Regions from separate parts of the Paenibacillus sp. GCM10028914 genome, predicted to be linked through region 1. Evidence: predicted binding sites of a transcription regulator. Region 1 holds the regulator's gene; each other region holds the start of a gene.
What was found. Region 1 encodes LexA, which represses DNA repair genes until DNA is damaged. Its sites were predicted from a motif close to CGAACATATGTTCG; they were not measured.
Positions count from the first base shown of each region.

Region 2: ACFQV5_RS22565 (DNA polymerase IV) is a predicted target of LexA. The motif match lies at 3,426-3,439, and genes of this name have one in related genera.
Region 3: recA (recombinase RecA) is a predicted target of LexA. The motif match lies at 5,933-5,946, and genes of this name have one in related genera.

Region 1 covers NZ_JBHTFO010000015.1:106,855-115,323, reverse strand. Annotated here, with positions in the region: gene ACFQV5_RS14045 (acireductone dioxygenase) at 1-180, shown strand, start outside; gene ACFQV5_RS14040 (hypothetical protein) at 265-780, opposite strand; gene ACFQV5_RS14035 (FixH family protein) at 834-1,238, opposite strand; gene ACFQV5_RS14030 (HAD family hydrolase) at 1,440-2,231, opposite strand; gene ACFQV5_RS14025 (hypothetical protein) at 2,289-2,813, opposite strand; gene ACFQV5_RS14020 (DUF896 domain-containing protein) at 2,881-3,081, opposite strand; gene ACFQV5_RS14015 (LysM peptidoglycan-binding domain-containing protein) at 3,238-3,606, opposite strand; gene lexA (transcriptional repressor LexA) at 3,788-4,414, shown strand; gene ACFQV5_RS14005 (hypothetical protein) at 4,604-5,170, shown strand; gene ACFQV5_RS14000 (hypothetical protein) at 5,396-5,608, shown strand; gene glnA (type I glutamate--ammonia ligase) at 5,803-7,131, opposite strand; gene ACFQV5_RS13990 (MerR family transcriptional regulator) at 7,158-7,568, opposite strand; gene ACFQV5_RS13985 (methionine gamma-lyase family protein) at 7,651-8,469, opposite strand, start outside.
Region 2 covers NZ_JBHTFO010000018.1:455,372-463,840, reverse strand. Annotated here, with positions in the region: gene ahpF (alkyl hydroperoxide reductase subunit F) at 1-916, opposite strand, end outside; gene ahpC (alkyl hydroperoxide reductase subunit C) at 930-1,493, opposite strand; gene ACFQV5_RS22570 (Gfo/Idh/MocA family protein) at 2,119-3,201, shown strand; gene ACFQV5_RS22565 (DNA polymerase IV) at 3,532-4,785, shown strand; gene ACFQV5_RS22560 (YhjD family protein) at 4,782-5,276, shown strand; gene ACFQV5_RS22555 (NCS2 family permease) at 5,402-6,703, opposite strand; gene ACFQV5_RS22550 (SOS response-associated peptidase) at 6,850-7,524, shown strand; gene ACFQV5_RS22545 (stage VI sporulation protein F) at 7,623-7,910, opposite strand; gene recG (ATP-dependent DNA helicase RecG) at 7,991-8,469, opposite strand, start outside.
Region 3 covers NZ_JBHTFO010000012.1:280,318-288,786, reverse strand. Annotated here, with positions in the region: gene ymfI (elongation factor P 5-aminopentanone reductase) at 1-368, shown strand, start outside; gene ACFQV5_RS11555 (DUF3243 domain-containing protein) at 476-730, shown strand; gene ACFQV5_RS11550 (DUF3388 domain-containing protein) at 914-1,681, shown strand; gene ACFQV5_RS11545 (helix-turn-helix domain-containing protein) at 1,714-2,685, shown strand; gene ACFQV5_RS11540 (hypothetical protein) at 2,774-2,944, shown strand; gene ACFQV5_RS11535 (YajQ family cyclic di-GMP-binding protein) at 3,087-3,578, shown strand; gene pgsA (CDP-diacylglycerol--glycerol-3-phosphate 3-phosphatidyltransferase) at 3,816-4,403, shown strand; gene ACFQV5_RS11525 (competence/damage-inducible protein A) at 4,520-5,782, shown strand; gene recA (recombinase RecA) at 6,018-7,079, shown strand; gene ACFQV5_RS11515 (regulatory protein RecX) at 7,197-7,940, shown strand; gene rny (ribonuclease Y) at 8,294-8,469, shown strand, end outside.

The DNA.
Region 1 (8,469 bases):
GGTGCGGACGATTTAGGATACTTTAATGTTGAACTTGAACCTGGTGATGTAATCTCGGTACCTGAAAACACACCTCACTTCTTCACATTAATGGAGAATCGCCAAATTATTGCTGTACGTCTCTTTATCGAAGAGAATGGTTGGGTTGCTGAACCAGTAGCTGACCCTGGATTCCAATAAGCTTTTATATCTATATTCATTATGTAAAACAGCAGCCTGAGCTCTCGATGGGAGCCCTGGCTGCTGTTTTTAGATTAAGAGCGGTCAATCCATTGAGCCTTTGTCTAATCGAATAGAATAAACATTATCGTTCGATAGCCAAAACTCAATTGTTTGGTTTAAATTCTTGTCAACAAAGCCGATGATATCGGCCCCTTGTTCAACTCTTGTGTAAAAATTATTTCCATACGCACGAATGACTTTTTCTTTGGAATCCCCAACTTGAATTCCTTTTGAAGTTGCAAACGAACTATTCTCATAAACAATAATACGAATTATTTTATCATCGTTAAAGTTTGTTGCGATTTTTGTTCCGTACTCCCAAGTGTAGTATTCAAAAAGAGAATTATTTTTGTCTGCGGTTGGGGCAGGCTTCAAGCCATTGATGCTCTGATTCAGTGCCAAATTTCCGATTTTCTCTTGGACAAGTGGTGTTGTTTTTACGGTCAAATAATGAGCGTTACGAGGACCCAAATTTACATACACAGTGAATGCCAAATAGATTCCAACACCTATAAGTAAGATTAAAAGAGCATAAGAATAACTTTTCTTAATTTTCAAAATTGAAACACTCACTTTCTCAGATGCACCAGCTACCCAAAGATAAGACTGAATTATTCAGTCACTGTTAACTCTTTTAATGGCATGGAGTGCTGTCCTCGTGCAGTTACATGTGATGTAATTCGGTATGTCCCCGGTTCATTAAACGATTTTTCCAACTCATAGTTTCCGTCCTGAACATGTTGAATAGGAACCTTCACTTTCATGCCTCCTCCTTCGCGTACAATTTCAAACTCAACGTCACTCGCATCCTCAACTGGCTCCCCAGACTGAGTGACTTTCACTTGAATAAGCACTTTTTCTCCAACAGCCACCGTTTCAGCATTCAAACTCAGATCTACTATAATTGGATCAACCATGACTAGCTCATCATTTTGTTCTGCTTTACTATTGTTACAAGCAGCTAAGGCGATTGCCATTAGAATCATAACCGAAATCAGAGCGTACTTTTTCTTCATCAAGTTATACACCTACTTTTGAGTCGTATGTATTTTTCATTTCACTCTAATGCTGTCGATAATTTCTTCCATCATTATACAACTGTTTTAATGAACTAATATGCTCCTTTGCTTACAATTGTGTGACGTTTATCACAGAGAAATGTTATAAAAAAAACGATTCTCTCATCAAAGAGAGAATCGCTTTTAGTCCTTCAAAAATTATAAAGAGGATAAAATATCGTGAAGCTCGGTCAAACTCTGTATTTCAAAAGAAGGTACAATCTCTGGATCCTTAGGACGGTCCGTACGGTTAATCCAAACGGTTGTCAATCCAGCAGCGTTGCCGCCTTTTATGTCTGTAGTCAGTTTATCTCCAACCATTACAGCATTCTTCGGTTCAATTCCAAGCAACCCAAGCGCATGTGTAAAGATGGAAGGATCCGGTTTGCCTTTACCAAAGTTCCCCGAGATTACAATGTGATCAAAGTAAGGAGCCAGATCAGGAACCCCATCTAGCTTCTCTTGTTGAAGGTCGGGACTACCATTAGTAAGAAGCAGAAGCTTCACATTACCTTGTAGCTGTTTTAAAACATCAAAAGTCTCATCATAGACATAAGGACGTTTTCTGCGTTCTGCAGCGAATCGTTCTGCGAGTTCAGCAGCTAGCTCATCGTTGTCTACCCCGAGAGATTTCAAGCCTCTACGCCAGGATTCAGTTCTGTAAACAGGAGCGAGTTCCTCCAGACGACGGAATTCCGGTTGATCACCGGCGGAGAAATTTGCCCACAAGCCTTCATATGGATTAATGCCGATCATTTTGGTAAACGCAAAAGTGTCATAAGATTCATACAATGTTCTTGCTTCATTACGAACCGCAGTTAAGAGAGCACCAGCATCAATCCCAGTGCTCTTCGCAGCAACCTGACAAGTTGCTTCAAAAGCTTCCTCTACACTTCTTTCATCCCATAATAACGTATCATCCAAATCAAACATTACCGCAGTTACCGACATCTCTCTCCATCTCCCTCTACTCTCCGCTATTGAACAAACAATCCTTCTATTGGTGTTCTATTGGTGTTCTACTGGAATATTATTAACTTTCGCAAATTGCTCAAGTCTTTCCCCCATCGCTTTTGTATCATAACGATTAATTAGACGAGAGAACACCCAGTTTCCACCACGACCTTTAGTCTCGATGACTACAGAACCTTGCAAAACCTTGATTTTAGAAATTTCGGATGCAGTCAATTTACGCTCACGGTTAAACTTGAAGGTCGAAACTGTACTGCGTCCTACTTTTAAATACGGTTTCCGTAAGAAAATCATTAAAGCAAGTAACAAGTACAAGCTTACGCCGACCCAGTTCAACGTCTGACTACCAGCTCCAGCTTCAACAGTAGCGATACCAAGCAGTGCATATAAAGCTGCCAATGCCACTAGAACGATAGGCAACACATATTTACGACCTTTAAATACATCACCATCGTTGGTTACTGTCGAGGTAGTACCCACCATTGCTTGCCCTTGCTTCTTACGTTGCTTGTTTAGTTGAGACATATTCTTGCTGACTTTTCTTTCCCAAGATCGAGACATGAGTCTCCTCCTCTTCTCTATTGGTCATATATTGAAAATATTTCACAAGCAGACAGTCGGTGATAGATTAATGTTTAAGACCAGCACGATCCTTCTCTTCATCAACCCATTCGATTGTATCCAACTGCTGACGGAAGTTTTTCCGGAAATTATTAAGATAGATTTGACGAAGCTCAGAACGCTCTTTCTGTTCCTCCTCTGTCAACCCTTCATTTTTGTTTTTTCTAGCTAGAACGTTAATACGTTCTACCAAAGCATCGATATCCATTCTTTCGCCTCCAATAAATAATTCAGTTTTAACTTTGACATGTGAAAAAGAGCTTGTCAAGGAATCTTCTCCTTATCAAGCTCGTACATGCGCGCTCTTCTATTATTGTATCATTTTTCTCATAGATTATAAATTCGGGTTCAAAAAAATGTGCGGTTACCAAAGAGGTAAGGAAAGTACATCTCCTGCTTGAATTTCGGGTCCTTTCAGTCCATTCGCCTCACTAATAGAGCTTATGTATGCCCTTGTGTCCATCTTTTCTGGTTTGTATGTTGCTGCGATACTCCAGAGTGAGTCACCTGGTTGTACAATTACATTCTTCTCAGCTATAGGCTTCTCCAATCCGCCAGCAAAAACTGAGAATGCCCCCGTCCAGCCAGAAACAAAAATTAAAATTACGAGCATCATCTTACCAACTCGTGTCTTCATCCATTCCACTGTACGTTCCCATAGCGTGTTCTCTTTATGTCCTTCTTCTTGAAACTGCCCCTCGTAAATACTGCGATATGTAGTGTATCTCATCATTTATCATCATCTCCCAAACAAGTGTTCTCTTATGAATTCAATATAACACGAACACTTGTTTGTTTCAATAGTTTTACGAACGGTTGTTCTTAATATTTTTTTATTTTAGAACTTATGTTTGTACGAACGGTAGTTCTATGATATAATTTTCCCAAACGTTACTAAATGGGGTTGATACGGAATGTCGAAGATATCCAGCCGCCAGCAGGCGATTTTGGAATTTATCCGCAACGAAGTTCGGAGTAAGGGCTATCCGCCTTCCGTACGAGAAATCGGTGAAGCTGTTGGACTAGCTTCCAGTTCAACAGTACATGGTCATCTTGACCGTTTAGAGAAGAAAGGCTTAATCCGACGTGACCCTACGAAACCGAGAGCCATTGAGCTACTTGGTCAAGAAGAATCGGAGACTAGCAATTACTTTACACACACCATCTCCAGAGTACCTGTCGTTGGTAAGGTAACTGCCGGTGTTCCAATTACAGCAACAGAGAACATCGAAGACTACTTCCCATTGCCTCAGCATTTTGTTGGAGACAATAAAGTATTCATGTTAACCGTAGTAGGCGACAGTATGGTTGAAGCTGGCATACATAATGGTGATTATGTCATTGTCCGCCAACAACAAACTGCCGACAACGGAGACATCGTTGTTGCTATGACTGAAGAAGATGAAGCTACTGTGAAAACTTTTTATAAAGAGAAAGACCATATTCGTCTTCAACCAGAGAACCCGATTTACGAGCCACTTCGCTTAAATCACGTCACCATTCTTGGTAAAGTTGTTGGTGTTTTTAGAGATATTCACTAAGTTCGATGATTATCTTTGCAAGGAATTGAAAAGGCTGCTGTCTTGTCTTAGTACAAGCAGCAGCCTTTTTGTGTGTTTCCTTACATAAGGAGCAACTTTCCTTTAACTCCCGCGTCTATAAAGGTAATTACTTTTTTAAAGTTAACAGTCGTAATTGGATTAGGGCTACATGAAAGGAGTTTGCTTTAAATGAAGAACATTACAAGTATATTTATGTGCGCTATATTAAGTATCATTTTGTTTGGCTGCTCGTTTGAGCAAAAAGAAGTCTCAAATTCGGATAGTCCAGTAATGAATTATGAATTATTGGAGCTAAGTGATGTTTATAATAACCTTGAAGATTTAGCCAATGATTCTTCACTCGTTGTAGAAGTCAAACTCACAGCGAAAACGGAAGAAGTCTCGTATGGAGGGGCTGATTTTATTTTGACGAATGCAACAATCATGGATGTTATTAATGGAGACACTAAGTATATGGATCAAGAAATCAAACTTTTTGAAGTAAAATACTATCATACAGACCCATCCTCAACGGGGGATCATTTTATATTATTCTTAGATAAATATGAGGGTCCCGTATATAAAGAGGAAGCATTTGTAATCACAGGGGTCTACCAAGGCAAATATACCATTGATCAAAACAATAATGTTCATTATAAAGCTTCAGATTACAACGGGATTGTCACATTCCAATCAAAAATCACACCAACAACCGTTGATTTATTTAAAGAACAGATTAAGAGCATAAGGAAATAAATAAACTCAATACGAACTATGTAATATTACCCAGACGAACTTTGATCTTGTCAATCCGTATTGCGCACTCTTCATCATGATCTCACTGAAATTAGAATAATTGCCTTATTGTATTCAGTTGAAGTTTGATGGGTAAGTAATATTTACAGACACATATAATTCTGTAGTAAATATTTCCTACTTTTGATAAACTGTATATAGTGCTTATGACATGGAGGGGAGATTATGCTGAAAGAAATAAAAACAGCAATACAGAAAAAACAGATCGTGACGATACGCCTTAATAATGGAGACATAATGCAAGGCATACCTGATGCATGTACAGACCGTGTAACGATGCGTAGTGTGTATGGTCCTGTCTGGGTGCCGTTGGATGAAATAAAACATGTTAGCCGATTGATCAAATTTGAACGTAAAAAAGACCCTGTCAGAATATAACTGACAGGGTCTTCACGTCTTCTCGCTTTCCTTCTGTCGCTTGTGCAATACACACCGACTTATTGCTTGATAAATATAAGTCCCACACAAACTTCGGAGCAATATGGAGGCAAAGTCCTCAAAGTAACTCCTCTTCTCACAGTGCCCCCAAAAAGAAAAACCCTCAACGCTTAGAGCGTCAAGGGTTTCATCTATTAGTACAAAGTCATGTATTGATCGCGTTCCCACTGATGAACTTGGGTGCGGTACATATCCCATTCAATTTCTTTCAATTCGTAGAAGTGTGCGAGTGCATGGTCTCCCAGAGCTTCGCAGATCACTTCACTACGGATCAACTCGTTAAGAGCTTCCTTCAAGTCAGCTGGCAAACTTGGAATACCTTCTTCGATCCGCTCCTCTTCCGACATCACATAGATGTTACGGTCAATTGGCGCAGGCAAAGGAAGTTTACGCTTGATGCCGTCAAGTCCCGCTTTAAGCATAACAGCCAAAGCAAGGTAAGGGTTAGCTGATGGATCCGGGTTACGTAGCTCTACACGAGTACTAAGACCGCGGGAAGCCGGAATACGGATCATCGGGCTACGGTTACTCGCAGACCAAGCGACATAACAAGGAGCTTCGTAACCTGGTACAAGACGCTTGTAGGAGTTAACTGTCGGATTAGTGATTGCCGCAAAAGCACGAGCATGTTTCAGCTCACCAGCCATGAAGTAACGAGCTGTTTCACTAAGTCCTAACTCATCGCTTTCATCCACAAACATGTTCTCCTTACCATTAAAGAGGGACATGTTGCAGTGCATACCGGAACCAGCTACACCAAAGAGTGGTTTAGGCATAAATGTTGCAATCAGACCATGCTGACGAGCAATCGTTTTGACAACAAGCTTAAACGTTTGAATCTGATCAGCTGCTTTAACAGCATTCGCATATTTGAAATCAATCTCGTGTTGTCCTGGAGCTACTTCATGGTGGGAAGCTTCAATTTCAAATCCCATCTCTTCCAGTGTAAGCACGATATCACGGCGGCAGTTCTCACCAAGATCTGTAGGAGCAAGGTCAAAGTATCCACCTTGGTCATTAAGTTCCATCGTAGGGTTGCCTTTCTCATCGGTTTTGAACAAGAAGAATTCCGGTTCTGGACCAACGTTCATGGAAGTGAAACCCATTTCTTCTGCTTCTTTCAGACTTCTTTTTAAAATGTAACGAGGATCACCCTCAAATGGTCTTCCGTCCGGCATATAGATATCACAGATCAGACGAGCAACACGATCTTCAGAAACCCAAGGGAAAATGACCCATGTATCAAGGTCCGGATAAAGGTACATATCCGATTCTTCGATTCGCACATAACCTTCGATAGAAGAGCCATCAAACATCATTTTGTTATCCAGAGCCTTAGGAAGCTGGCTAACCGGAATTTCAACGTTCTTAATTGTTCCTAGCAAATCCGTGAACTGCAAACGGATAAACCTAACGTTCTCTTCTTTAGCAATACGCAGAATATCATCTTTCGAATAACTCACTCTATCCTCTCCCTTACAACATCTGTTTATTTATTAAAAAAGCGGGACAACTCTCCTTGAATTAAAGACACTTGCCCCGGTCTTTTAGCGGTAATCAATTCCTGTCTGAGCAGGCGACGGAGCTGTGATTCCGACATTTCTCTACGTTTATTCTCTGTATCAGGTGTTATTACTGTTGCTTCTTCTGATTCTTTTGTCACCGGGTTCATTACCTGTTTAATCCCCGCTATGTTTACACCCTTCTCAATCAATGCCTTAATCTCTAGAAGTCGTTCAACATCATTGAAGGAAAACAAGCGTTGGTTGCCTGACGTCCGGGCAGGTACAATCAAACTGTGCTGCTCGTAGTAACGAATTTGTCTTGCAGACAAATCGGTGAGCTTCATGACAATCCCAATCGGAAACAAAGCCATATTTCTCCGAATCTCATCACCCATTACTCATCAACCTTCCAAGTGATCTTTTCTGTACTATTGTAATATTTACTGCTATGACATGTCAATCACATGTTAGGAAATCTCACAACAAATTTCGATCCTTCATCGTTTGAAGGGCCATAAGCACTCCATATTTAACATGAGAATAAGTCAAACCGCCCTGCATATAGCCAATATAAGGCTCTCGAATAGGCGCATCGGCCGACAACTCCAGGCTACCACCCTGAATAAATGTTCCGGCAGCCATAATAACAGGATGCTCGTATCCAGGCATGTCCCACGGTTCAGGTACAACATGACTATCCACTGCTGCTGCTCGCTGAATCCCTTGAACAAAAGCGATCAAATGCTCTGGACCAGAAAAGGATACCGCTTGGATTAAATCCGTTCTCTTCTCATCCCAGGCTGGCTTCGTAACGAATCCTACCTCTTCAAAAATTGCCGCAGCATAGATACTTCCTTTCACAGCTTGTCCTACCGTGTTCGGCGCGAGGAACAAACCTTGATATATTCCGCGTGTAGTTCCAAGCATCGCGCCCACTTCACGTCCAATTCCAGGAGCAGTCAGTCGATAAGCTGCTTGATCTACATACTTCTGCTTACCACAAATATACCCACCGGTTTCTGCAATACCGCCGCCAGGATTTTTAATCAAAGAGCCTGCCATTAAATCTACACCAACTTCTGTCGGTTCACGCTCTTCCGTAAATTCTCCATAACAATTGTCAACGAAGACGATAACGTCAGATTTCATGGATTTAACCTTCTCAACCATGATACCGATCTCTTCAACGGTGAAAGATGAACGCCAATCATAACCACGTGAACGTTGAATACCGATAACCTTCGTTGCTGAAGTGATTGCCTCACTTACACCCTTCCAATCAATCCCTCCGTCTTC
Region 2 (8,469 bases), on a different contig from region 1:
TAAGAACCGCACCATTCTCAAGCTCAACTTCGATGAGATCTTTCTTCTCCAGACGTGTAGCACGCTGCAGCTTCATCACATCGATGTTGTATTCTTTAACTTGTTCTTCAATTGCCGCTACGAGTTTAGGACCTTCAGTGTATTTCACACTGATGAAGTTCTCAATACCCATCGTATCATTTACCTGACCGCCAAAGCGTTCAGCAACAATACCTGTACGAATCCCTTTACGTGCTGCGTAAATCGCTGCACTTGCACCTGATGGGCCTCCGCCAACAACAAGCACATCAAATGGATCTTTATTGTCAAACTCTGAAGCGTCAGGAGCAGAACCAAGCTTAGCAAGAATTTCTTCAATCGTCATACGACCACTTTCGAAAAACTCACCATTGAGGTAAACGCTAGGTACAGACATGATCTCCTTGCTTTCTACCTCTTCTTTAAATGCAGCACCATCAATCATCGTATGAGAAATACCAGGATTGAGGACGCTCATCAGGTTGAGCGCTTGTACAACATCAGGGCAGTTATGACAGCTCAGGCTGATATAAGTTTCAAACTTATATTCGCCGCGAATGCCCTTGATCTGATCAATAACGCTTTGCTCCACTTTCGGAGCTCGTCCGCTAACTTGTAGCAGAGCGAGCACCAAGGAAGTAAATTCGTGTCCCAAAGGAGTTCCCGCAAAGATTACACCCGTGTCTTCACCTACACGATTGACACTAAAACTTGGTGTTCTAGACAATTGTGTTTTTTCCAACGTGATCCGCGAAGACATGCTAGCAATTTCCTCTACGAGAGCAAGCATTTCGACGGATGCATCATCCTCGCCTGCACTAACTTTGAGTACAATATCGCCTTCCAACATCTGAAGGTATTGTTCTAGTTGGTTTTTAATATCTTGATCTAGTGCCATTTATATTACCACCTTAAATTTTGCCTACAAGATCTAAGCTTGGTTTCAATGTTTCTGCACCTTCAGACCATTTCGCTGGGCAAACTTCACCTGGATGATTACGTACATATTGTGCTGCTTTAATTTTGTTTACAAGAGCACTTGCATCACGGCCAATACCGCCAGCATTGATCTCAACTGTTTGGATGATACCGTCTGGATCGATGATGAAAGTACCACGATCTGCAAGACCGTCTTCTTCGATCAATACGTCAAAGTTACGAGAAATTGTATGTGAAGGGTCACCGATCATGATGTATTTTACTTTACCGATTGCTTCAGAGCTTGCATGCCATGCTTTATGTGTGAAATGAGTGTCCGTGGAAACGGAGTATACTTCAACACCCAGTTCTTTCAAAGTTTCATATTGGTTTTGAAGATCTTCAAGTTCAGTTGGGCATACGAATGTGAAGTCAGCTGGGTAGAAGCAAACTACGCTCCATTTACCTTTGAAGTTTTCTTCTGTGATATCGAGAAATTTACCGTCTTGAAATGCAGACGCTTTAAATGGTAGTACTTCTGTTCCGATTAGTGACATGATTATATCTCCTTTTAATTGTAATTTAGTTTATTAAGCATGTTCAAACTCTGGAATAACATGTGCTGAACATACTTTGTAATTATTATAATTAACCAAATCATGAGATCTGTCAAGCTTTTTTATAATAATTCTAAACTAAGAACGATTATAATTCACCTAACTCATCATTCATTATGCTGCTAACTGAATCAAAATATTCATTTCTGAAAGCGAATGTTGTCTGCTACGAATCTTCGAAACCTCTATATATGTACTTCTTTTAAAAATGGGTCAGACTAACTCTCCTAGACTCTCTCCTTTCTCTAAGAATATTTGTTCAATAATCGCATTTTGGCTACTTCATTATTTTATCAAAATTAACTATATCGTGCAGCCTCCAACATTGTAAAATTGGTTACAAAATTCAAAGCGCTAACGGATAACACTCTTCCTCTGTATTAAAACTAGTGAGTCTATCATTCCTTTACTTACAGTTCATCAAAATATTAATTAGGATCAATAAAATGCTTGTACTCCTCAACCCTAATCCAATATGCTATACTCGGGGCAAGCAATATGAAAGCTCAAGTTAAAGGCTCATGTAATCACTGCATCATCAATCCACTACTTTGGAGGAAAACCGATGGACAAAATTACAATTGCCGTGATTGGCTGCGGCACGATTGCGAACAGTGCTCATATCCCTGCCTATATGGCTAATGCAGAGGCTGAGATTAAATACTTCTGCGATATCGTGAGGGATCGGGCCGATGCCGCCGTAACCAAATACGAGTGTGGCCAAGCCATTGAGGATTACCAGCAGATTCTGAATGATCCTGAGGTTGATGCCGTATCGATCTGTACGCCGAATGACGTCCATGCTTCGATCGCCATCGATTGTTTGCGAGCAGGGAAGCATGTATTATGTGAAAAGCCGGCAGCCCGCACCTATACCGAAGCGCTGGAAATGCAGAAGGTTCAGCACGAAACGGGCAAAACACTTAATATCGGGGTAGTCAACCGATATAATGAAAGCGTAAACAGAATCAGAAAGATGATCCAAAACGGCGATCTCGGCGAATTGTATCACGTATATGCGAGCTTCCGCGCTCATCGCTCGATTCCGGGTCTGGGCGGCGCCTTCACGACCAAAGCTATCGCCGGCGGCGGTGCGCTGATTGATTGGGGCGTTCACTTTCTCGATGTCGTAATGTACTGTACCGGCGATCCAAAACCAAAGACCGTTTCCGGTCAGGCTTACTGCAAGCTGGGTAAAGATATGGAGAACTACACCTTCCTCAACATGTGGGCAGGTCCACCGAAATATGACGGCACATACGATGTCGACGATTTTGTCACAGCTCTCGTTCGCACCGAAGGTCCAACCATTTCATTAAACGGCGCATGGGCACAAAATATCGGTGCCGAAGAGATGTACATCGACTTCCTCGGGGATAAAGGCGGTATACGACTGAAGTATGGTGCAGACTTCACTTTCTACACCACGGATGACGGCGCGTTGATCGAAACAACACCAAAATTTAATCTCGGTAACATGTTCCAGAATGAAATCGACGGTTTCATTCGATGCATTCAGACCGGGGAGAAACAGCCTTCGCATATCGATACAGTCATCCTCTCCTCCCAGATCATTCAAGCGATTTACGACTCGTCCGACCAAGGTGAAGAGGTTTCTCTGCAAAAGGTTGTTCAAAACAGCCACTAATCTATCGTTTGACATACACAAGAAAAGCTGCCCCGCAGTCCGTAAGGACGTGGGGCAGCTTTTTTGCATGGAATCATGATTTTTTGTTTTAACAATGAAACGTCTTACTCCAAAGGGAGCTGCAATAAATTCCCTTTAAATTACAATTTCATCTTATTCCTTCTCCTACGTCCACTTTTATTTCTCCCTCCGCCCACCACAAACTGTATTTACCACTTGCATATAGAACATGTGTTCGGTATATAATAAATGAAGAATGCATGAAGAAACTTTCTTATGAATCGGTGTTACAACGTCTTTATTTACAGTATTTTAATGGAGGGGTAACCCATGTCGAGACATATTTTTTTAATCGACGGACAGTCTTTTTACGCTTCAGTAGAGAAGGCAGCTCATCCGGAATATCGCGATAAGCCCGTTGCTGTAGGAGACCCTGCAAGGCTCAACGGTATCGTGCTTGCGGCATGCCCCATTGCAAAATCCCGCGGCGTAACGACAGCGTCAAGAGTCGGAGAAGCTTTGGCTAAATGCCCGGATCTGATTGTCATCCGTCCTAGAATGCAGACCTATATTCAAGTATCCTTATTAATCACACAAATCTTTGAATCCTATACTGATCTCGTGGAGCCTTATAGTGTGGATGAGCAGTTCCTCGACGTGACAGGCTCAATCGCTTATTTTGGCTCTCCTTATGAAATAGCCAAGAGAATTCAGAACCATGTGCTGTTATCCACAGGTGTCTGGACACGGGTCGGCATCGGCCCCACTAAAGTTCTCGCCAAGATGGCCACCGATAACTATGCCAAGAAGATGTCTGAAGGCATATTCGAGCTTTCTTTTGACAAGCTAGAGTCCACGCTCTGGACACTTCCTGTACATCATATGTTCATGGTAGCCTCCGCAATGACCCGCCATTTTACCCGAATGGGCCTAAACTATATCGGTGATATTGCACGCATGGAATTCGCTGAGTTTAAACAACGGATGCGCCGGGAAATGGGAAAACAAAGCGACATCCAAGCAGCGTATTATTGGCAGACTGCACGTGGGATCGATCCTAGCCCCGTCGTATCCGGCATACGGCATCAATTAAAATCAATCAGTCATGGCAAAGCGCTCCGCTGGAGCCTGTACCGCAGGCTTCAAGATATCGAAGTCGTTCTGCTCGAGCTTGTCGTTGAGGTGTGTCAGCGTACTAGACGCCACCGTTATTTGGGTTCTGTTGTTTCCGTGTCCGCCGCAGAGACGGATGGCGAACGAACCTCTTGGTTCAGCAGACAGATGACGCTCCCTGAGCCAACGGCGCTCACCCATGAAGTAGCTGCTGCTGCACGCAAGCTGTTCATCGACCACTGGAGCGGGTTGCCTGTCAGCAACCTAAGCATCTCCTTGTCGCAACTGACGGACGATAGCGTTATCCAGCTCACCCTCTTTGATGACCGATCCCTTGCATTTCGCAAAGAGCGGGTTATTGATGAGATCAAGAACCGGTACGGGAGCAGCGCTATTATGCGGGCTTCTTCTTTGAAAGCAGCCGGTGTAGCACGGGAAAGAGCTGAACAAATTGGAGGGCATTATAAATGAGCAAGCTTGATGGTAACGAACGCTGGAAATCCAAGATGTTGTTAACAGAACATGTCGAACAGTATGAGCAGCAGCATACTTCCCCTGGGAGTAAGATCATCACGTCCGAAGAACGTACCATGATCCGTGATTATATCTTGTTGCCGCATATGGAGAAAATGGTTCAAAAGAGTATTGTCGACGCCGAATACTCCACCAATATTCTGAAGCGCCTATACATCCTCGCCAGCCAGAAGATCCTCGAACAGATTATGCAGGATATGTACAGAATAAGGCGTGAGCTTAAACAGCGGAATATCAAGATTTTGACCGAAGAGCAATCAGACCTGGTCATCTATCATCGTTATTATTGTCGGGGATATGAAGAACGATTCGGCATGACTCGTGATGTGATGCGAGCAGAGATCAGCGTGCAGTTGACCAAGTACATGTCGGAATTAGCGAGGTTGCTGAAAGAATACTCCAAGGAAAAGAATCAACCCAAAAACTAAATAGCCTTCTTCATCATCAGAATGAGTCTGACCAGCGTTAAAACAAAAAAGCCAGAGAGCCTCACCTGTTATGACAGGGAGAACTCTCCGGCTTTTTCCGTTCCAAGCTTAAACGTTCCAAACAATCAATGAGGAACAAAAGCTAGCTGCAATATAAACAAGACAGCAAAAACATACATTAGTGGATGCACATCGCGGAATTTACCTTTAACCACTTTCATTAATGGATAAGAGATAAAGCCAAGGGCAATCCCTGTCGAAATACTAGATGTAAGCGGCATGGTCAAAATAACAAGAAATGCCGGGAACGCTTCATCGAAATCGTCCCAACGAATGCTTTTGACATTACCGAGCATCAAGCATCCCACCACAATAAGGGATGGTGCCGTAATCGCAGACAACCCGGACACAGCACCAACGAGCGGACTGAAAAAGGCCGCTATCGCGAACAATACCGCCACTACAACCGCAGTGAGTCCTGTTCGTCCACCTGCACCCACACCGGCGGCAGATTCAACGTACGCGGTTGTAGGACTTGTACCCACCATAGAACCGGCAACTGTTGCAATAGAATCCGAGAGCATAGCACGCTCCGAACGAGGCAGCTTGTTGTCCTTCATCAGACCCGCCTGCTCTGCAACACCGACGACTGTACCCGTCGTATCAAACAAGGTGACTAGCAGGAAAGAGAACACGACAGCATACAAGCTGTGTGAAATAACATCGCCGGCTGCCTCAATCGGATTCCAGACCAAGATTCCTTCCGGAAGTGTAGGTACAGAGACAACCCCTTCTGAGAAGGAGAGCATACCAGCGAAATAAGCTATAATACCGGTAATAATCATCCCGATAAACAGCGCGCCTTTTACATTACGAGCTAAGAGGATTAAGGTTACCGTAAGGCCCACCAGCGCTAAGACCACTTTAGGCTGATGTAGATCGCCCAGAGCTACGAGATTATCCGGGTGTGCCGCTACGATTCCGCTCATCCGCAAGCCGAGAAATGCAATGAACAATCCGATCCCGGCAGTAATCGCGTGCTTCAAGTTCTTCGGAATCATTTCAATCAACCGACTCCGCAGCGTCGTCATGGACAACAACAGGAATAGAATACCTGCAATGAACACAGCTGAGAAAGCCTCAACATAGGACAAGTTCCCATGCCCTTGAACAACCGAATATGTAAAGTAGGCGTTAAGCCCCATACCCGGTGCAACAGCGATCGGATAACGAGCTACCAGTCCCATCAGCAAAGTACCGACGACCGCAGCGATGACGGTTGCCGTAAAGCTCTGCTCAAACGGAACACCTGCGTCAGACAAGATCAACGGGTTTACGACCATGATGTATGCCATGGTGAAGAATGTAGTTGCTCCAGCAATGAATTCGGTCTTGACCGAGGTCCCATTGGCTTTTAAATCAAACACTGAATTGCCTCCATTTCTGATGTGAAAATCACAATATGCAAAAAACACACCTAACTATTATAGGGGAACATAACTTTTTCGCCAACCCGAATTAAGTGTATACTTTTAGTAAATTATTATCATTGTGCCTGAAGGAGGCGATTTATATGTGCGGCCGTTTCACACTCACTGTCACTTGGGAAGAATTGCTCAGTCGCTTCTTGATCGATCCAGAATCCACAAATCCTTTCCATGCACCACGTTATAATATCGCACCGACACAGATGGTAGCCGCAGTCATTCACGACGGTGTACGCCGCCGGATCGGCCAGCTTCGCTGGGGACTTGTCCCTTCCTGGGCTCGGGATGCCGCAAGCGGTGCGAAGATGATCAACGCCCGAAGCGAAACACTTGAAGAAAAGCCAGCCTATAAAATCCCTTTCCTGAGAAAAAGGTGTCTCATCCCTGCCGATGGCTTCTACGAGTGGCAGCGAACGGCTGATAGCAAGAAACCTCACCGAATCGGCATGAAAAACGACGGCATATTCAGCATGGCAGGTTTATATGACATATGGACAGCGCCAGATGGGAGTAAACTCAGCACATGTACGGTTATCACCACCCGTCCTAACCCGCTCATGCAACATATCCACGATCGCATGCCCGTCATCCTTAGGCCAGAGGATGAGGAGCTGTGGATTAGCCGTAATACAAGCCGAGATGATCTCAGGCGTCTACTCGAGCCCTACCCTGCACTTGAGATGAAAGCCACGATCGTGGGAACGAGCGTCAACTCGGTCAAGAACGATACGCCGGAATGCATACAACCTATCACTGGCTAAGTCCGCTCCGCAAGCACTATGCTTAGCGATCAATTGGAAAAGCCCCTGCAACAGATCGCAGAGGCTTTTCTCCATTTTCTTGGTATAAACCCGTAAGATTAACGAAACATACCCCATAACTTAATTAAATGAAATGTGTTTTTCGGATCAATGCGCTGAGCAAGAACAAACTGAACAATCTGCTGTTCTTGCGCAGGACTGAGCCTTTCATTCAGAATAGAATTGCATGCCCGCACTAACTGCTGAACCTTCGCCTTATTTTGAAGATCGACTTTGGACAAATCTTGAACCACAGCCTTAACCCTATCCTTGACGGCAGGATTCTTCATCTTCTGCTTAATACGTTCCACCAACTGCGGACTAATTCCATATTGTTGATAACTCAAAACGTTCGGCACCTCCCGTTATAACTCTTGTCATTGTTTGAGTATATGACGAAGGCCCGTCCATTGTGCTATCTGTTCAACTAATCAATCAGATCACCTTGGAAAATTTGTTCTTTTTGCAAATAATCTCGGAGAGGAGTATAGGTTGGAGAAGTCCAGAACGACGCATCACCAACCAGCGTAGCAGCGTCACCTCTTGCCTGTTCCACCACTTCAAAATCTGCAACCATATCAGCCAGCCGGAACTCGGGAACCCCGCTCTGCTTCGTACCGAAGAAATCTCCCGGCCCTCGCAGATCCAAATCCCGACGTGCTACCTCAAATCCATCCTCGGTTTCAGTCATTACTTGCATACGCTCTTGTCCAACCTCAGATTTCGGATCAGCCACGAGAATACAGTACGAGGCATGAGCGCCTCTCCCTACCCGGCCGCGCAGCTGATGAAGCTGTGACAGACCAAAGCGGTCAGCATCCATGATAATCATCAGGGTTGCATTAGGAACGTCAACACCAACCTCGACAACCGTAGTGGATATGAGTAATTGCAGCTCATTACTGT
Region 3 (8,469 bases), on a different contig from region 1:
TGGGGCGAATGGTCTCACAACGATTTGGACGGATTATTAATGTATCATCAGTGTGGGGCATTTCGGGCGCTTCTTGCGAGGTGCTTTATTCGACCAGTAAGGGAGGATTAAATGCATTCACTAAGGCACTGGCAAAGGAGCTTGCTCCTTCTGGTGTAACTGTTAATGCGGTTGCTCCTGGAGCTGTGGATACTTCAATGCTTGGTCATTTGGAGGAAGAAGAGATTCGCATGCTTGAAGATGAGATACCCGCTGGGCGTCTTGCCCAGCCGGATGAGATATCTTCGCTTGTTTACTTTTTAGCTTTGCCGGAGTCGGGGTACATCACAGGACAGGTGATTAGTCCGAACGGCGGCTGGGTGACATAAAGTTCGCTGTTAATGGTGCATTTAACCACTCATAGCGCTTGGAGTACGGGGCATATTAACATTGTTCATTTAAATCTCAATTGCCAACAAGCAGAGGAGGATTTAACATGTCATCCGTACTCAAGAATTTTGATTCCTGGAAAAAGTTCCTTGGAGAGCGTGTCGTTCAAGCAGAGAAAGCAGGGATGAGTGAAGACACCATTTCCCAGCTGGCTTATGAAATTGGCGATTTCCTAGATGAAAAAGTCGATCCTCAAAACTCTTCAAACCGTGCACTAAAAGAGCTCTGGGATGTCGGTAATGAGGAAGAACGACGGACAATTGCGCGTCTCATGGTCAAACTGGCTAAGTCGAACGCATAGTTCCAAATGCAGCCCCCTCATGCAGGGGGCTTTTTATTCGAATGGTTACAGAGTTGTCCTTGCCTTTCATTTTCATTTTATATATCATTAACGTGACCCATTTTTAAAACTTCTTCGGTATGTTCTTTTAGATAAGTCATGACCGGAGGTTAATTGAATAGGAGTTCGGGTGAGGTGCTTTTGGTGGAATCTAAACAATGGTATATGGAGTATAAGATACATAAGAACCGTCCTGGCCTTCTTGGTGATATTGCTTCTATGCTCGGTATGATGGAAGTGAATATTTTGACCATCAACGGTGTAGAGGGCCAGACGAGAGGTATGCTCCTTGAGACAGACGATGAAGAGAAAATTACCTTAATGGGTAAAATGTTAAACAAAGTAGATAATATAACTGTGACGGCATTAAGACCTCCAAAACTGGTGGATATTTTGGCTGTTCGTCATGGCCGTTACATCGACCGCGATTCTGACGATCATAAAACATTTCGTTTTACTCGTGACGAGTTAGGTTTACTAGTGGATTTTTTAGGTGAATTGTTCAAAAGGGAAGGAAATCAGGTCATTGGTCTTCGGGGGATGCCACGAGTCGGGAAGACGGAATCTATTATTGCCGGTAGTGTGTGTGCGATGAAGCGATGGACTTTTGTTTCTTCAACCTTATTAAGACAGACGATTCGCAGTCAATTGTCAGAGGACGAAATGAACCCATCGAATGTCTTTATTATTGACGGAATCGTGAGTACAATACGCTCTAACGAAAAGCACTATCAATTGCTTCAGGACATTATGTCAATGGAGAGTACTAAAGTGATTGAACATCCAGATATTTTTGTGCGGGAATCTGAATTTTCATATGATGATTTTGATATTTTGATCGAATTGCGAAACAATCCGGATGAGGAAATCGTTTATGATACATTCACCGGTTCGTACAGCGACGATCTGTAATGACCGCAGAAATTCCAATAGGAGGTGATGGTATGTCCGAACTGGGACAACAATTGAGAGAAGCACGTTTACAGAAAGGGATGAGCCTGGATGACGTGCAGGAAGTTACAAAAATACGCAAACGCTACTTAGAAGCCATCGAGGCTGGGGACTATAAGGTGCTTCCAGGCAGCTTTTATGTCCGGGCATTCATCAAAACCTATGCGGAAGCGGTAGGTTTAAATCCAGATGAGCTTCTTGAAGGTCATAAGCAGGATGTGCCCAAGGCTGAACCGGAAGCAACCATGGAGCCTGTTATGCAGAAACGTGCTACAAGAGCATCTTCTGATCGTAACATTAGCTGGCTTCCGACGGCGTTGATGTGGACATTTCCAATTTTGATTATTGCTGTTATCTATTTATACGCTTCTAACTCCAACAATGATGTGCCTGATAAGGTACCGCCTGTAACCCAAACAGATCCATCTGATCAAGGAGAGGCCGGAGGCGAGAATCCTACCGTGCCAAATCCTGGAGGTGCTCAGGGTGATGGCGGCACGGGTGAAGGAACGGAAACAGACCCAGGAAATGAAGCTGATCCAGGGGATGAATCGGATGGTGAGGTACAAGAACCTGATGATGAGAATCAGCCGGAAGAGCCAGGTCAAGTTACGGTAACGGAAGACCGCAAGGAAGGCAAGAATGTTGTCTTCAAAGTCGCTGCTTCTGGAGACACACCAGTTAAGGTGGAAATTAAAGCTTCCGGACAAAGTTGGGTGGAAATTTATCGGGGGTATAACTCTACGGGTGAAAAGCTTTTCTTCGGTATGATGAATGCTGGGGACTCTGAGAGCTTTGAATTGGACAGTCAAGGTATGTATGTTAAGTCCGGATACTCTCCGGCTACGGCTATTACTGTAGGTGGACAAACGGTAACAGACGGCAAGACATCTTCCCGCCTGTTGTTTGAGCCTGTTGATTCGTCTTCGACCAATAGCAGTACTACAGGAACTGACGTAGAATAGACTTTCCTTTCTTAGGAGAAGTTAATAGCGGTGTGCGATTAAGCATATCGCTATTTTCACATCCTTAGGAAGTGAGGTGGGCAGCAGGATGACGGTAAGTTGGATTGTAGCCGGATTAGGTATAATCGTAAGCCTATTGGGATACTACCTGATTCCAAATGATTGGGGCTACGGTATACTTGGTTTTGGATTAGCCCATATCATTCTCGGTATTCTTGATATGTTTCGGAGGCCAGATAAAATTAAGGACAGTAATTAGATGACACGGACTTCGTCTTCTCCTTATTAATGGGAAGACGAAGTTATTTAGTATAGAAGTGATTTACCATGGGGATTAGACTTCTACCAGAGTTATAACCTATAATAGAATGGACATATTGCCCGAAAGGAATGAATGATGAATGAGTTCTGAAAGTTCATTTGATATTGTGTCCAAAATGGACATGCAGGAGTTGAATAATGCGATTAACCAAGCGGAGCGTGAGATTGAGAATCGCTTCGATTTTAAAGGTAGTAAAAGTAGTCTGAAGCTGGACAAAGATGCGCTAGTTATCGCGTCTGATGATGAATACAAGCTGAATGCAGTTATTGATATTTTGCAATCAAAGATGGTGAAACGTGGACTGTCTTTGAAGAACGTAGAGTATGGCAAAATTGAACCTGCGTCGTTAGGCACCGTGAGACAACGTCTCTCACTTAAACAAGGTATCGATCAGGAGAACTCGAAGAAAATTAACATCTTGATTCGTGATTCGAAGCTCAAGGTGAAGAGTCAAATTCAAGGAGATCAGATTCGGGTTTCTGGTAAGAGTAAGAATGATCTTCAAGCAGTTATGCAGTTGTTACGCAAAGCTGACCTGCCGCTGGATCTGCAGTTCACCAATTTGAAATAGGCTCCTGGCCTCCCTTCGAATACGAGGAGGAGGTCTTTCTCTTTTGACAGGGAACCAGCCTTAATATTATACTGAAAATCGATATATCAAGTGAGCGGATATATTTTTCTGTATGGACTACTATCCGCATATAGACCCTTTAGGTACATAAGATTTACAACTCTTCAGTTTGGAGAACAGACTGATTCTTGGTCTGACTCGAGTGACAAGACAACCCCAATAAAGGGAGGCTGCTTCATGAATTTACCAAATCGCATAACGCTGGCCCGAATTTGCCTGATCCCCGTTATGATGATTTTTTTGCTTGTAGATTTCAACTTTTATCCAGAGCCGATCGTATGGAATGGTTTTACATTACCATATAATCAACTTATCGCTGCGGTAATTTTTATTGTGGCAGCCAGCACGGATGGAATAGATGGTTATCTCGCGCGAAAGAATAACATGGTGACTAATCTTGGCAAACTTTTAGATCCCCTGGCAGATAAACTACTTGTGGCTGCTGTACTCATCTCACTGGTGGAAATGGGGAAAGTAGAATCATGGATTGTTGTAGTGATTATAAGCCGCGAGTTTGCTGTTACTGGACTGCGTCAGATTGCTCTGCTTGATGGAGCAGTTGTAGCAGCTGGAAACTCAGGGAAATTGAAGACTGTAATTCAAATCGTAGCAATTGTAGCGTTACTGATCAATAATTTTCCATTCGTATTCTTTGGAATTCCGTTTGATCAAATTGCGATCTGGGCAGCTGCATTGATAACGATATACTCCGGCGCTGAATATTTTGTGAAAAATAAACACCTTCTCAGGGGTGCTGGAGCTTAATGGCAATAGGAGAAATCCTATTGCTTTTTTCTTCCATCTTCATGGCGCTTGCTTTATGCTGTGATTTATTGCTTATTAAATAAATATATCGAGATATATTCTAGGAGGTTCGGTGGATGAAAGCAGAGATCATTGCAGTCGGAACGGAGCTATTGCTCGGTCAAATCGTAAACACAAACGCCCAGTATTTGTCAAAACAATTAGCGGGCATGGGTATTGATGTATATTATCAAACCGTCGTCGGCGATAATATAGAGCGCATTAAGGAAACACTTAAGATCTCCAGTGCCCGTGCCGATATTATTATTCTGACTGGCGGTCTTGGGCCGACACAGGATGATATTACAAAAGATGCTTTGGCTGAGTTTATTGGTACATCTCTTCATATCGACCGGATGGCTATGGACAATATTGACCGATTCTTTATGGACCGTGGTAAGGGAATGACAGAGAATAATAAGCGTCAGGCATTATCAATCGATGGGGGCACACCTCTGGCGAACGAGACGGGACTGGCTGTTGGGAATGCTATATCTCATGAAGGCACTTATTATATTGTACTTCCAGGTCCGCCGAGAGAACTGATGCCGATGTTCGAAAATCAGGCAAAGCCCTGGTTAATGCAGCATGTACTCACCGATGAGCTGCCGCTCTACTCCAAAATGCTTAAATTTGCGGGGATCGGTGAGTCTGCGCTGGATGACCGACTTAGTCATTTGATCAGTGCTCAGAGCGATCCAACGATCGCACTGTACGCCAAGGAAGGTGAAGTGACGGTTCGCATTTCTACCAAAGCTTCTAGCGAAGGAGAGGCGATGGAGAGACTGAACAAGCTTGAAGAACAGATCAAAGCGATTGTTCCAGAGCATATGTATGCTAACGAAGACGTTCCTATTGAAAAAGTAATTGTCGATATAATGGCTGATCATGGCTGGACGGTTAGTGCCGCGGAAAGTTGCACGGGTGGTCTCGTGATGGAGAATATTACTTCAATTCCAGGAAGTGCGACGATGCTTCTTGGAGGTATTGTTTGTTATACGAATCAGATCAAGCATAAATTGATAAATGTGCCGCAGCATCTTTTAGAGGGAGACGATGCTCCAGGCGCTGTTTCCACAGAGGTTGCAGAGGTTCTGGCTGAGCAAATTCGAATGGTGACAGATAGTGACTTCGGGCTGTCAGTGACCGGTGTGGCTGGTCCGGGGTATGCGGAACGTAAACCGGTAGGTTTGGTGTATATTGGTTTGTCTGAGCGTGGCAAAAAGACAGAAGTTCATGAGCTCCATCTCAAGGGTGATAGAGAAATGGTGCGGATTCGTGCGACGAAGGCATTGTTATACCGTTTATGGCTGAGACTGACGGCAACAAAATATCAGTAAAAAATTAACAATAGGATTGAAATGCAAATTATTGTTAAGTATAATCGGTATACGGAAGAACCGTGGCATATCAAATGATGTGGCCGCGGTTTTTGCTGTTTATGGAGAAACTGCGGTTAAACCCGGGGAGGGAGCGCCCAGTAAAAAAAACGAATGTATGTTCGAAAAAATGCTTGGCAAACTTATAAAAACAAGGTATTATAAATTTATCAACAATTGAAGGGTTGTGGAAGAATTGTCAGATCGTCGTGCTGCGCTGGATATGGCGCTTCGTCAGATAGAGAAACAGTTCGGTAAAGGTTCGATTATGAAGTTGGGTGAATCAACCCATATGCAAGTGGAAATCGTGCCAAGCGGATCGTTGGCATTGGATATAGCATTAGGAACAGGCGGTCTGCCTAAAGGCCGGATCATTGAAGTTTATGGACCTGAGTCTTCCGGTAAAACTACGGTGGCACTCCATGCTGTTGCTGAAGTTCAAAGAGTGGGTGGACAGGCTGCATTTATTGATGCTGAGCATGCCTTGGATCCAGCTTATGCGAGTAAACTAGGTGTTAACATTGATGAGCTTCTGCTGTCTCAGCCAGATACGGGAGAACAGGCTCTCGAAATCGCAGAAGCACTGGTACGTAGTGGAGCAGTTGATATTATTGTTATTGACTCGGTAGCAGCGCTTGTTCCAAAAGCGGAGATCGAAGGGGATATGGGAGACTCTCACGTGGGTCTGCAAGCTCGTTTGATGTCCCAAGCTCTTCGTAAGCTTTCTGGGGCGATCAGCAAATCGAAGACGATTGCTATCTTTATCAACCAGCTTCGTGAAAAGGTCGGTGTCATGTTTGGTAACCCAGAAACGACTCCAGGTGGTCGTGCGCTGAAGTTCTATTCTACAGTTCGTTTGGATGTTCGTCGTATTGAGAGCATTAAGATGGGTAATGATGTAGTGGGTAACCGTACACGTGTTAAAGTTGTTAAGAACAAGGTGGCACCTCCGTTTAAGCAAGCAGAGATCGATATTATGTACGGAGAAGGCATTTCGAAAGAAGGCAGCCTGATTGATATCGGTACAGAACTTGATATCGTAGATAAGAGCGGTGCATGGTATTCCTTTACAGGTGAACGTTTGGGACAAGGTCGTGAGAATGCGAAGCAATTTTTGAAAGAGCATCCGGAGATTGCTGATGTAATTGAGCAAAAAATCCGTGAAGCTAGTAATCTGTCTACCAATGTACCTGAGCTTAGTGATGCTGATAAGGTGAAGGAAGAGCAAGAAGAGCAAGAGTTGTTTAAAGCAGAATAGATTACCGTATATACTTACGGTGTTTTGTAAGACCGTTTGGTGGCTATTTAACACCAAGCGGTCTTCTTTACAATATTGAGATACTTATATATCGGGGATATATTGCAAGGAGGAACGATGGAAACCGAAAACGAAACATATTTATTATCACAGGAAGAGGAACAAAATGGTGTTTCTCATTTCCCGGATGATGAGGATTTGATCATTACCTCTGTAGAGATGATGCGGAAACCCAAGCATCGTTATCTTATTAGGTTTGGACCATATAGCTTAACCGTTCATGAGGACGTTATGATTAAATACAGGATGATGAAAGGAAGTATATTTCGAAAGGACGAGCTGGAGAGCATTGTTGTCGCTGATGAACGCCAACAGGCCTATGTGGAAGCTTTACGGTTTTTGGAACGAAAGCCTCGTACAGCGAAAGAAATCGCTCAGCGTCTTAGCCAAAAGGGGATGACTGCTGATGGGATTGAGAAGACGATAATTCGACTTCAGCAAGAACGCTTAGTTGATGATGAATTATATGCTAAACAGTGGGCCGAGCAGCGAATCACAAGGCAGAAGAAAGGCCGAATGTGGGTTAAACAGGAACTCCGACAAAAAGGAATTGAGAATGAGCTAATTGCAGAGGCCCTGAGTGAAGTTAGCGAAGAAGATGAATTTAATAGCGCATATACGATAGGTAAGAAGAAATGGCAGCAGGTCAAAGGAGATGCTCTAGAACGAAAGCGAAAGACGGGAGCTTTCTTAATGCGCCGAGGATTTACCGGTGAAAAGGTTCGTAAAGTGATTAATAGATTGATTGCAGAGGATCGGGATGCCGAAGATTCTCTCGAAGAGCTGGAAGCGTTTGAGTAAGAGTAAGCCTTAAATGTTAAATTTTGGTTTAATAGAGTCGATTTTGGATGAACATGGTCATTAACCAGCGCTTTCCCTTGACAATATCTTTTTATAAATACTAAAATGAAATTGAATCTTTATCATTTATAGGTGCCTTTTTCCTTCCAAAAAGTTACTTTTGTGAAAGATTCGCTAATTCATAGTGAAATGTAATCTGCCGGTTTCGGCGGGCTATGCGTATGTTAGACCGGTACGCAGTGTGGACGGCAGAATAAGCTGCCAAAATTTTATGTATGAATGAAGCTAGAGTGACATGACAATTGAACATTTCCCAAGGAATGCCTTGGAGGAACCAACGAGGAGGTGAACAGATGGAAACCGGAATCTGGATCATAGTCGTTCTCTTCGTTGCCGCTATATTCTTTGGGTTCGGTTATTTTATTCGCAAAAACCTTGCAGAAGCTAAAATTTCTAGTGCAGAAACTGCTGCTATTCAGATCGTGGAGAACGCGAAGAAAGAAGCAGAAGCACTGAAGAAAGAAACGGT